DNA from 4 places in the Salicibibacter cibi genome. Region 3 is predicted to be linked to each of the others. Evidence: riboswitches for the same ligand, from Rfam matches in the RefSeq annotation. Region 3 holds a riboswitch; each other region holds the start of a gene.
What was found. A riboswitch is a leader RNA that binds a small molecule or an ion and turns the genes downstream of it on or off. The one in region 3 is predicted to bind S-adenosylmethionine.

Region 1 (2,204 bases), 1.6 Mb from region 3:
ACAATAAATTTATCTTTAGGAGAGCGGCCGGTATATGTCCCCGTCGTCGCCGCGAAAGCACCGGCTTTCGTGAGAATGCCCTCATCACGCGCGAGTGCCCTTTCCACTAACCTAGGCTCGGGAAGATCGAATTCGGCCTGTCTTTGATTTAAAAGATGGTCCAAGGCTGATGCAAATGAAACGGTACTCATAATCGACAAAATCCTTTCTGTGCTAAGCTGAGGGCATGTAATGATGATTAGATGCAATTAGTATAACACATTTTATCATATAGTCTATACTATTTTCGTGTAAAAAATTTGTGTCTGTTAATGAAATGATTGGAACTTCGGATATCAAGCGATTGAATCCGTCTTGAGCCGTTGGCCCTTTAGAGTGTATTGGTGTCATTCGGCATGGATCGGATTCTTACCTTCTATTTTGGGAGATCGCACCGATGACAGATCACTGAAAGCCGTTTTGCGTTCTATTATCAGCGATTGTTTCCTTGTGTATGAACGCCTTGTATCTTTTTTTCTCGACATAACTGTGTTAAAATCATATGGAAATAACGATTGCGACTTTGATGCGACAGGTATTAAAGTACGCTCTTATCAAGAGTAGGCGGAGGGACAGGCCCTTGGAAGCCCGGCAACCATCCCCACGGGGGAAAGGTGCCAACCTGGCAAAGTGGCAGATGCTTTGCAAGATAAGAGGCGAAAAAGGTAAGAACGATAACCCTTTTCCCTCGGGAAATCAGGGTTTTTTTTAATTCTCAATTCACCACACATATAGAACGGATCATCGAAGGAGGAGGACGATGGAAGCGAATGGACGCAGACTCTTTACGTCTGAATCAGTCACGGAAGGCCATCCGGATAAAATTTGTGACCAGATTTCCGATCGAATTCTGGATGAAATATTAAAAAAAGATCCAAATGCCCGCGTTGCTTGTGAAACGGTGGCAAATACGGGGATGATTCTGGTGACAGGAGAGATTACGACGACGACATATGTCGATATCTCCAAAGTCGCCAGGGAGACGTTGAAAGATATCGGTTATACACGTGCAAAATTCGGACTTGATGCCGACACGTGCGCGGTGATGACCGCAATTGATGAACAATCTCCCGACATTGCCCAAGGGGTTAACACTGCTTTGGAATCGCGGGAAGGCAAAATGTCCGAGGAAGAAATTGAGGCAATCGGTGCCGGAGACCAAGGGTTAATGTTTGGTTATGCTGATGATGAAACCGAAGAGTATATGCCGTTGCCGATTTTTTTGGCGCACCAATTGGCACGACGTCTGTCAAAAGTGCGAAAAGATGGAACGATTCCTTTTTTGCGTCCGGATGGAAAGACGCAGGTAACGATTGAATACGATAAAGAGAACCGGCCGCTGCGTGTAGATACGATCGTTATTTCCGCACAGCATCAATCGGAAGTGGCCATGGCCAGGCTTGAAAAAGAAATAATGGCTCACGTTATCTTGGAAGAGGTTTCGGAGCATTTAATCGACGAAGAAACCAATATTTTTATTAACCCGACCGGTCGATTTGTGATTGGCGGCCCGCAGGGAGATGCAGGGCTGACAGGACGGAAAATCATCGTGGATACGTATGGCGGCATTGCGCGTCATGGCGGAGGTGCTTTTTCCGGGAAAGACGCGACAAAAGTGGATCGCTCTGCTTCCTATGCTGCCAGGTATGTTGCGAAAAACATTGTTGCCGCAGAACTTGCAAAAAAATGTGAAGTGCAAATTGCTTACGCAATCGGCGTTGCCCGCCCGGTTTCCATTTCTATTGATACGTTTGGAACAGGTAAGGTAAAGGAGAGCCTTCTTTTGCAACTCGTGGAGAAACATTTTGATCTGCGACCGGCCGGCATTATTCATATGCTAGGGTTGCGGCGCCCGATTTATGGCCAGACCGCTGTTTATGGTCATTTTGGGCGAACGGATATTGATCTCCCTTGGGAACGTACGGATAAAGCCACGTTGCTTAAAGAAGATGCTTTTGTAGCGGAAGCGAAATAAGCGAAAAAACACCGTTGAGAACCGGATGTTCCAACGGTGTTTTTTAATGGAATCTTAAAAGGCCCAGTCCCCGTTTCGGAAAACGGGCTCTCGTGTGCCGTCTTTATGAATGCCATCGATGTCCATATCCGCATCTCCGACCATGAAATCAACATGGGTGATGCTTGTATTGAGGCCTTTTTCCTCCAAT
Region 2 (2,204 bases), 1.8 Mb from region 3:
TTTCCCGATCGATTTCATCAAGCATCGGCAATCACCTCTGCTTCCACCCGGTGGCCGTAAAGAAATTGAATGGCTTCTTTTAATTGCGCTCCATCCCCTTCGATGGAAACGTATAAACTGCCATAGCTCCCGTGCTGCGTTTTGGCAATATTTCCTTGTAAAATATTCACCGTTACGCCAAACGAACGGATTAATTCGGATACGACCGGTTTTTCCGCGTCATCCCCGACAAACGTTAAGCGAATGACGGTCCCCTTTTCTCGCTTGAGCTGCTCTTCAATGGCTTCATTGGAATCTTCCGGGTCGGTGACTTGCTTGACGAATGTTTTCGTAATCTCTTGTTGAGGATCTCTAAAGACATCCAACACATTTCCCAACTCAACAATTTTGCCATCTTCCATCACGGCAACACGCGAACAAATTTTTTGCACCACTTGCATTTCGTGGGTAATGATGACAATCGTGAGCCCTAATTTTTGGTTGATATCGTGGAGCAAATCAAGAATCGCGCCAGTCGTTCGCGGGTCAAGCGCGGAGGTCGCCTCATCACACAAGAGCACTTTCGGTTCATTGGCAAGCGCCCGGGCAATGCCGACCCGTTGCTTCTGCCCGCCGCTCAGTTGCGATGGATAAGACGCTTCCCGCCCTTTCAAACCAACGAGTTCGATCAACTCTTCCACACGCTCGTTACGTTTTGCTTTTGCAATACCGGCAACTTCAAGGGGGAAAGCAATGTTTTCCCGAACGGTTCGCGACCATAGGAGGTTAAAATGTTGAAAGATCATGCTGATTTCTTGCCTTGCGCCCCTTAAGTCTCGATTGGATAGATCCAAAATGTCACGATCTGCAATTTTTAATGTGCCGGTCGTGGGCGTTTCCAATCGATTAAGGAGACGTACGAGCGTGCTTTTCCCCGCACCGCTGTAACCGACAATTCCGAAAATCTCTCCCTTTTCAATATCTAAATTAATCTCTTTTACCGCTTCGATGGATTGTCCTTTTAATTGAAACGTTTTCGAGATGTTATTCAGATGTATCAGTGGATGGACCTCCTTTCTTTTTATTCCTACTATCCTGATAGGCTCAGTGTTTTTTCGTTTAGAAAACTTGGCTTTTCGCCAAGCTTTTATGGCGAAAAGCCCTAGTTGCACTTATGTAGGAAAGAAAGTTGATTTATACTTTCTTTCCTACCAAAAAAATAACCCTTTAGCCCTACGATGAGCAGAAAGGTTACGCATCATTTCTGTCTCATCTTCCAAGGATGAACACCTTGCAGGAATTGGCACCTTTGTAATTCGCCATTACCGGTTGCCGGGCTTCATCGGGCCAGTCCCTCCACCGCTCCAGATAAGAATAGTATTCTATGAATGCGTTTATTTTAGCACCGGCCCCCTATGCTGTCAACGTATACGATTCATCGGGCATGCGTTGTTGTCATGCGGCATGGACCGGTTTCGGGCATCTTATGGTCTCGTTTCCGAATCCCAATATAGCAATAGTCAAGTTTGGCGCGTTACAATAGATATATGTAGCTATGTCACCGAGAGGAGTTTTCCTATCATGTATGAGCAGTTGGCAACGCTGTGTGAAGCAGAGCAGGCGGAATGGTTAACGATGAAGCTCGTTGCTCTCGATAGCACGAACGGGAGCGCGGGCGAAATTGAAATATCCGATTATCTACATAAGCTTATTCGTTCCTTCCCATATTTCCAAAAACATCCCGAGCACATATGGTTACAGACGATCCCAAATGACAAGCGCAAGAATGTGTTTGCTTTTTTACCGGGAAAGGCGAACGCAAAAGAAACGATCCTTTTTCATGCCCATTATGACACCGTGGGCATTGAAGATTATGGGACACTGAGTGCGCATGCTTTCGATCCGGAGGCGTTGCTCGCCTATTTTTCCGATGATGTGACAAATACAGAAATCAGGGAAGATGCTGCAACCGGCGATTGGTTGTTCGCTCGCGGATCAGCGGATATGAAAAGCGGCATTGCGGTTCACCTCGTGAACCTGCTCCGATTCGCGGAACACGAACGGCCGACAGGCAATATCCTCCTGCTCATCACCGCTGACGAAGAAAGCGAACACGCAGGGATGAAGGCTGCAATCACAGAGTTGCAATATCTCCGAAACGAATGGAGGATCCACTACAAGGCGGCCATCAACAATGATTATATTTCTCCGCAATATGAAGGGGA
Region 3 (2,204 bases):
ATCAAATGGTTCGGCTATAAAATCCACCTGATCGTCGACGCGGCCTATGAATTGCCTGTGGCTTATTCAGTTACGAAAGCATCGGTGCCCGATATTAACGCCGGTCATGATATGATCAATGAGCTTGAAAAAGAACGCCCTTGGCTTTTGGGACAAGCAGAAACACTCGCCGGTGATCGCGGTTACGATGACACCAAAATGCTTGAGCGGCTGTGGGATGACCATCAAACCAAGCCTGTCATTGATATCCGGGACATGTGGAAAGATGGCGAGGACACGCGCCAACTGATGGACATTGAAAATGTCACGCATGACTATAAAGGCACCGTGTACTGTCACTGCCCGATGACCGGGAAAGAGCGCGAAATGGCGAATGGGGGCTTTGAGAAAGATCGAGCCACCCTCAAAAAGCGTTGTCCGGCCAAACAATATGGCATCACCTGTGAAGGACAAGCGGAGTGTCCGATTGCCCAAGGAATTCGGATTCCGCTCAAGGAGGACCGCCGGATCTTCACACCGATCGATCGAGCCAGTTACACATGGGCGAAGGCATACGCGAAACGAACGGCCGTGGAACGTGTGAACAGCCGGCTTGACGTCTCCTTTGGCTTCGAACAGCATACCACACGCGGGCAAAAGAAGATGAAAATGAAAACTAGGTTGGCTCTGTGCACGATGTTGGCGATGGCTTTAGGCCATATCCAAGAAGGCCGCCCGGAAAAAATGCGAAGCTTGGTTTCCTAAAAGCATCCACATGTGGGAAACCGAATTTTAAAACAGTTTTTGTGGATAACAGGGTACGTGTGTCTTTTTTGAGGTATAAAAACGAATGATATTCGAATAGTAGCGATTTTGGTTCGTGGAAGGAAATTTTAAGGCGTTTTCAACAAAAAACCAGGAGTGAACCTGGTCCCGTTTTTACGCCTAAATCGCAAAAATCGTTACAACGCAAAAAGCTCTATATCTGTCCCTCTTGAAACATGACGGAAATTCCTGTAGGATAATGGAACAGCAAAAATAATAATTATTTTTTCTTATCAAGAGAGACGGAGGGAAAGGTCCAAAGATGTCTCAGCAACCAGCTCATCGGAGTCAGGTGCTACTTCCTTCGGAACGGTGGTTCCGGACGATAAGAAGATGCATTCATCACTGGCAGTGCTTTCTTCTTATTCGATTCACAAGAAGAGGGCATTTTTTATTTTTACAGATCATGCATATTCAGTAGCATGGGAAGGAGAAGGAATGATGGAGCGGACATATACGAAAGAGACAAAGCTTGTTCAATCCGGCAATCGCAGAGATAAACGCACCGGTGCCGTCAATGCGCCGATTTACATGAGCACTGCGTTTGAGCACACGGGTGTCGGTGAATCAACCGGTTATGATTATGCCCGTACCGGTAACCCAACGCGTGAGGTGCTTGAAGAAACGATCGCCGAATTGGAAGGGGGAACGCACGGTTTTGCCTGTAGTTCTGGCATGGCAGCGATTCAAGCTGTGCTCAGTTTGTTCTCTCAAGGAGACGAAATCATCGCTTCCGTGGATTTGTACGGAGGTACATACCGATTGTTTCGCCAATACTGGCCGCAATGGGGGGTAGACGTTCGTTATGTTGACCCGAGAGATCTACAAGCCGTTGAGCAAGCAATTGAAAAAAATACGAAGGCGTTATTCATTGAAACACCGACAAATCCTTTAATGCAGGAAGCGGATTTAGATGCACTCAGTCAACTAGCCAAGGAACATGATTTACTTATGATCGTTGACAACACGTTTTACACCCCGTTATTGCAACGTCCGATTGAATTTGGCGCGGATATCGTGATCCATAGCGCCACCAAATATTTGGGCGGCCATAACGATGTCGTGGCAGGGCTCGTTGTTACCGACGATGACGTGTTGGGGGAACACCTTTTCAATATTCAAAATGGGATTGGAATGACACTTGGAGCTTTTGACTCCTGGCTGCTCGTTCGCGGAATGAAAACGTTGGCGTTAAGAATGGAAAAACATCAACAAAATGCCCACGCTGTTTGGGAAATGTTAAAAAAGCATTCGCTTGTCACGGAAGTTCTCTATCCGGGCAAAGGAGGAATGCTTTCGTTTAAAGTTCAGGATGAGAAGCTCGTCGACCCATTGCTTCGCCATTTACGGCTCGTTACATTTGCCGAAAGTTTGGGAGGCGTCGAAAGTTTAATGACGTA
Region 4 (2,204 bases), 830 kb from region 3:
CGCCGCCATGAAGAATACCGGCAGGCTGATGCGTTTTCGGTTGCACCGGCATCCGGAGCACGAGTCGATCTTGATTTGCCTCCACAAAAGTAATGTCAAGTACATCAATCAACGTGCCTTCGGCGTTTTTTTGCAATTGTTCTTCTACATTTTTAATAGGCTGTTCCATGACGATCATCTCCTGAATAAGTATTCATTCATTTTATCACAAGAGTGAAAAGAAGAACTGATCCTCCTTTGGAAGATCAGCCCTGCTCGTCCATCTTTTAGTTTTCTCCCCAAACCTCATCTGCGACTTCTTTAATATGGCGCAGTTTTGCCCATTGTGCTTCTTCCGATAAAATGTTGCCTTCTTCCGTGGAAGCAAAACCACATTGGGGACTGATCGCCAACTGTTCAAGCGGTACATACTTTTCAGCTTCACGAATACGACTTTTCAACGCTTCTTTATCTTCAAGTTCACCCGTTTTTGATGTTACGATGCCAAGCACAATTTTTAAATCATCGCGGTTCACATACTGCAGGGATTCAAACGTGCCGGAACGCTCGTCATCGTACTCCAGAAAAAGCCCGTCCACTTCAACTTCCTGGAATACCGTCTTTGCAACCGGATCATAACCCCCACTCATGGACCAAGTGGACCGGAAATTGCCACGGCAAATATGCATCGTCACTGTTAAATCATCCGGCCGATCCGAAAGTGCCTCATTGATGATATCTTTATACCACTGTTGCTTGTTTCGTTTGTCTTGTTTTTGCTCTTCCGTATCGTCTTCAGTCGGAATAAGAATTGCCCATCCAACATCATCGAATTGCAAGTAACGGCACCCGGCATCGTAGAAAGCATGAACAGCTTTTTTGTATGCTGCAGCAAGATCTTTGCGAAAACGTTCCCGATCCTCATAAACACCGGATACAAAATGATGATCCGCGTAAAGCATACTTGGACTCGGAATCGTTTGCTTGGCCACGTGACCTTCGCCGACGATGCTTTTTAAGTAGCGAAAATGATCGAGAAAAGGATGGTCTTCCGGAAAATCCAATTGCCCAATAATCCGTACGAGCCAAGGCTTCGTTTCCACGCCTTTAAATGCATAGCCATGTTCCGGTTCATATCCTTCTACCCCATCAAGGCCTTCCAAGAAATCCAGATGCCACCATGCACGGCGAAATTCCCCATCCGTAATAGCCGTAAGCCCCGCTTCTTTTTGTTTTTCCACAATCGCGCGAATTTCTTCGTCCTCAACCTGGCGCAATTGTTCAGCCGTAATTGCATCGTTGACACGATCTTCACGTGCCTTTTTCAAGCGCTCCGTGCGCAAAATGCTCCCGACATGATCTGCACGGTATGGCGCATGCTTTGCTGTAATTTCTGCCATCTTCCCCAAAACTCCTTTTGCTAAAAAATAAACCCTCTCTTCCGAAGAAAAGAGGGGTGTGTTCGAGATCCTCTTATCTTCCTGGCATTAGCACCTTCCACCTGATGGGGTTGCTGAAGCGTCGTTGGGCCAGTCCCTCTGCTTCTCTTTATAAGAAAAAACCAATTATTTAACTCTGAATAATAGTATATCAGGATTCTATGTTATATGCAAAGGTCAAAAAAGAGAGATGATTCGTTCGAATGACCGGCGTTTCTCTTGGAAATCGTGGATATTCGTTAGAATCAGCCATTCATCATTGTGATAGCGCTCCGAAAAATAGCTTAATTGTTCTCGTACCGTGTCTGGACCGCCGATAATCATTCTTCTGCGATTTTCCTTTATTTTTTGTTGATCCCTTTCGGTCTTTTTTGCCGCTTTCGCCTCTTCTACGCTCGGCACGCGGCTATCTAGCCCCTTTTCCGTTCGTAACAGCCACATATCCTGACTCATTGCCAGTTCTTCCGCGTGCGCGTCTGATTCCCCGCAAATGACGAAAACAGCGGTTAATGCGTGGGGGACGCTTAAGCTGCCTGGTGTGAATTGTTGCCGGTAAACCTCATGAGCTGCTTCTCCACGAGTAGGTGCGATAAAATGCCCGTATACATAACCCACGCCGAGGCGGGCGGCGATTTCGGCACTATTTTCCCCGAGGCCCAAAGAGTAAACTGGTGGGGCTGCATTCGTTCTCGGTGTTGCTCGTACGCCCTTAGGTGATTGGCCACGAACATAGCTAGCGAGGGCTTCCAATTTTTCCGGATAATCATTTAACTGATTTTCTTTCCC

Region 1: it holds a riboswitch for S-adenosylmethionine, as region 3 does, so the genes downstream of both, metK (methionine adenosyltransferase) here and HUG20_RS08055 (methionine biosynthesis PLP-dependent protein) in region 3, are expected to answer to the same signal.
Region 2: it holds a riboswitch for S-adenosylmethionine, as region 3 does, so the genes downstream of both, HUG20_RS16520 (methionine ABC transporter ATP-binding protein) here and HUG20_RS08055 (methionine biosynthesis PLP-dependent protein) in region 3, are expected to answer to the same signal.
Region 4: it holds a riboswitch for S-adenosylmethionine, as region 3 does, so the genes downstream of both, HUG20_RS03570 (5-methyltetrahydropteroyltriglutamate--homocysteine S-methyltransferase) here and HUG20_RS08055 (methionine biosynthesis PLP-dependent protein) in region 3, are expected to answer to the same signal.

The regions. Positions count from the first base shown of each region.
Region 1 covers NZ_CP054706.1:3,206,039-3,208,242, reverse strand. The annotation lists gene pckA (phosphoenolpyruvate carboxykinase (ATP)) at 1-191, opposite strand, end outside; SAM riboswitch class I at 588-695, shown strand; gene metK (methionine adenosyltransferase) at 800-2,014, shown strand; gene HUG20_RS15905 (aminopeptidase) at 2,069-2,204, opposite strand, start outside.
Region 2 covers NZ_CP054706.1:3,319,343-3,321,546, forward strand. The annotation lists gene HUG20_RS16515 (methionine ABC transporter permease) at 1-25, opposite strand, end outside; gene HUG20_RS16520 (methionine ABC transporter ATP-binding protein) at 18-1,040, opposite strand; SAM riboswitch class I at 1,246-1,354, opposite strand; gene HUG20_RS16525 (M20/M25/M40 family metallo-hydrolase) at 1,561-2,204, shown strand, end outside.
Region 3 covers NZ_CP054706.1:1,563,142-1,565,345, forward strand. The annotation lists gene HUG20_RS08050 (transposase) at 1-744, shown strand, start outside; SAM riboswitch class I at 1,032-1,136, shown strand; gene HUG20_RS08055 (methionine biosynthesis PLP-dependent protein) at 1,246-2,204, shown strand, end outside.
Region 4 covers NZ_CP054706.1:736,258-738,461, reverse strand. The annotation lists gene HUG20_RS03575 (PaaI family thioesterase) at 1-169, opposite strand, end outside; gene HUG20_RS03570 (5-methyltetrahydropteroyltriglutamate--homocysteine S-methyltransferase) at 267-1,379, opposite strand; SAM riboswitch class I at 1,450-1,536, opposite strand; gene HUG20_RS03565 (LLM class flavin-dependent oxidoreductase) at 1,596-2,204, opposite strand, start outside.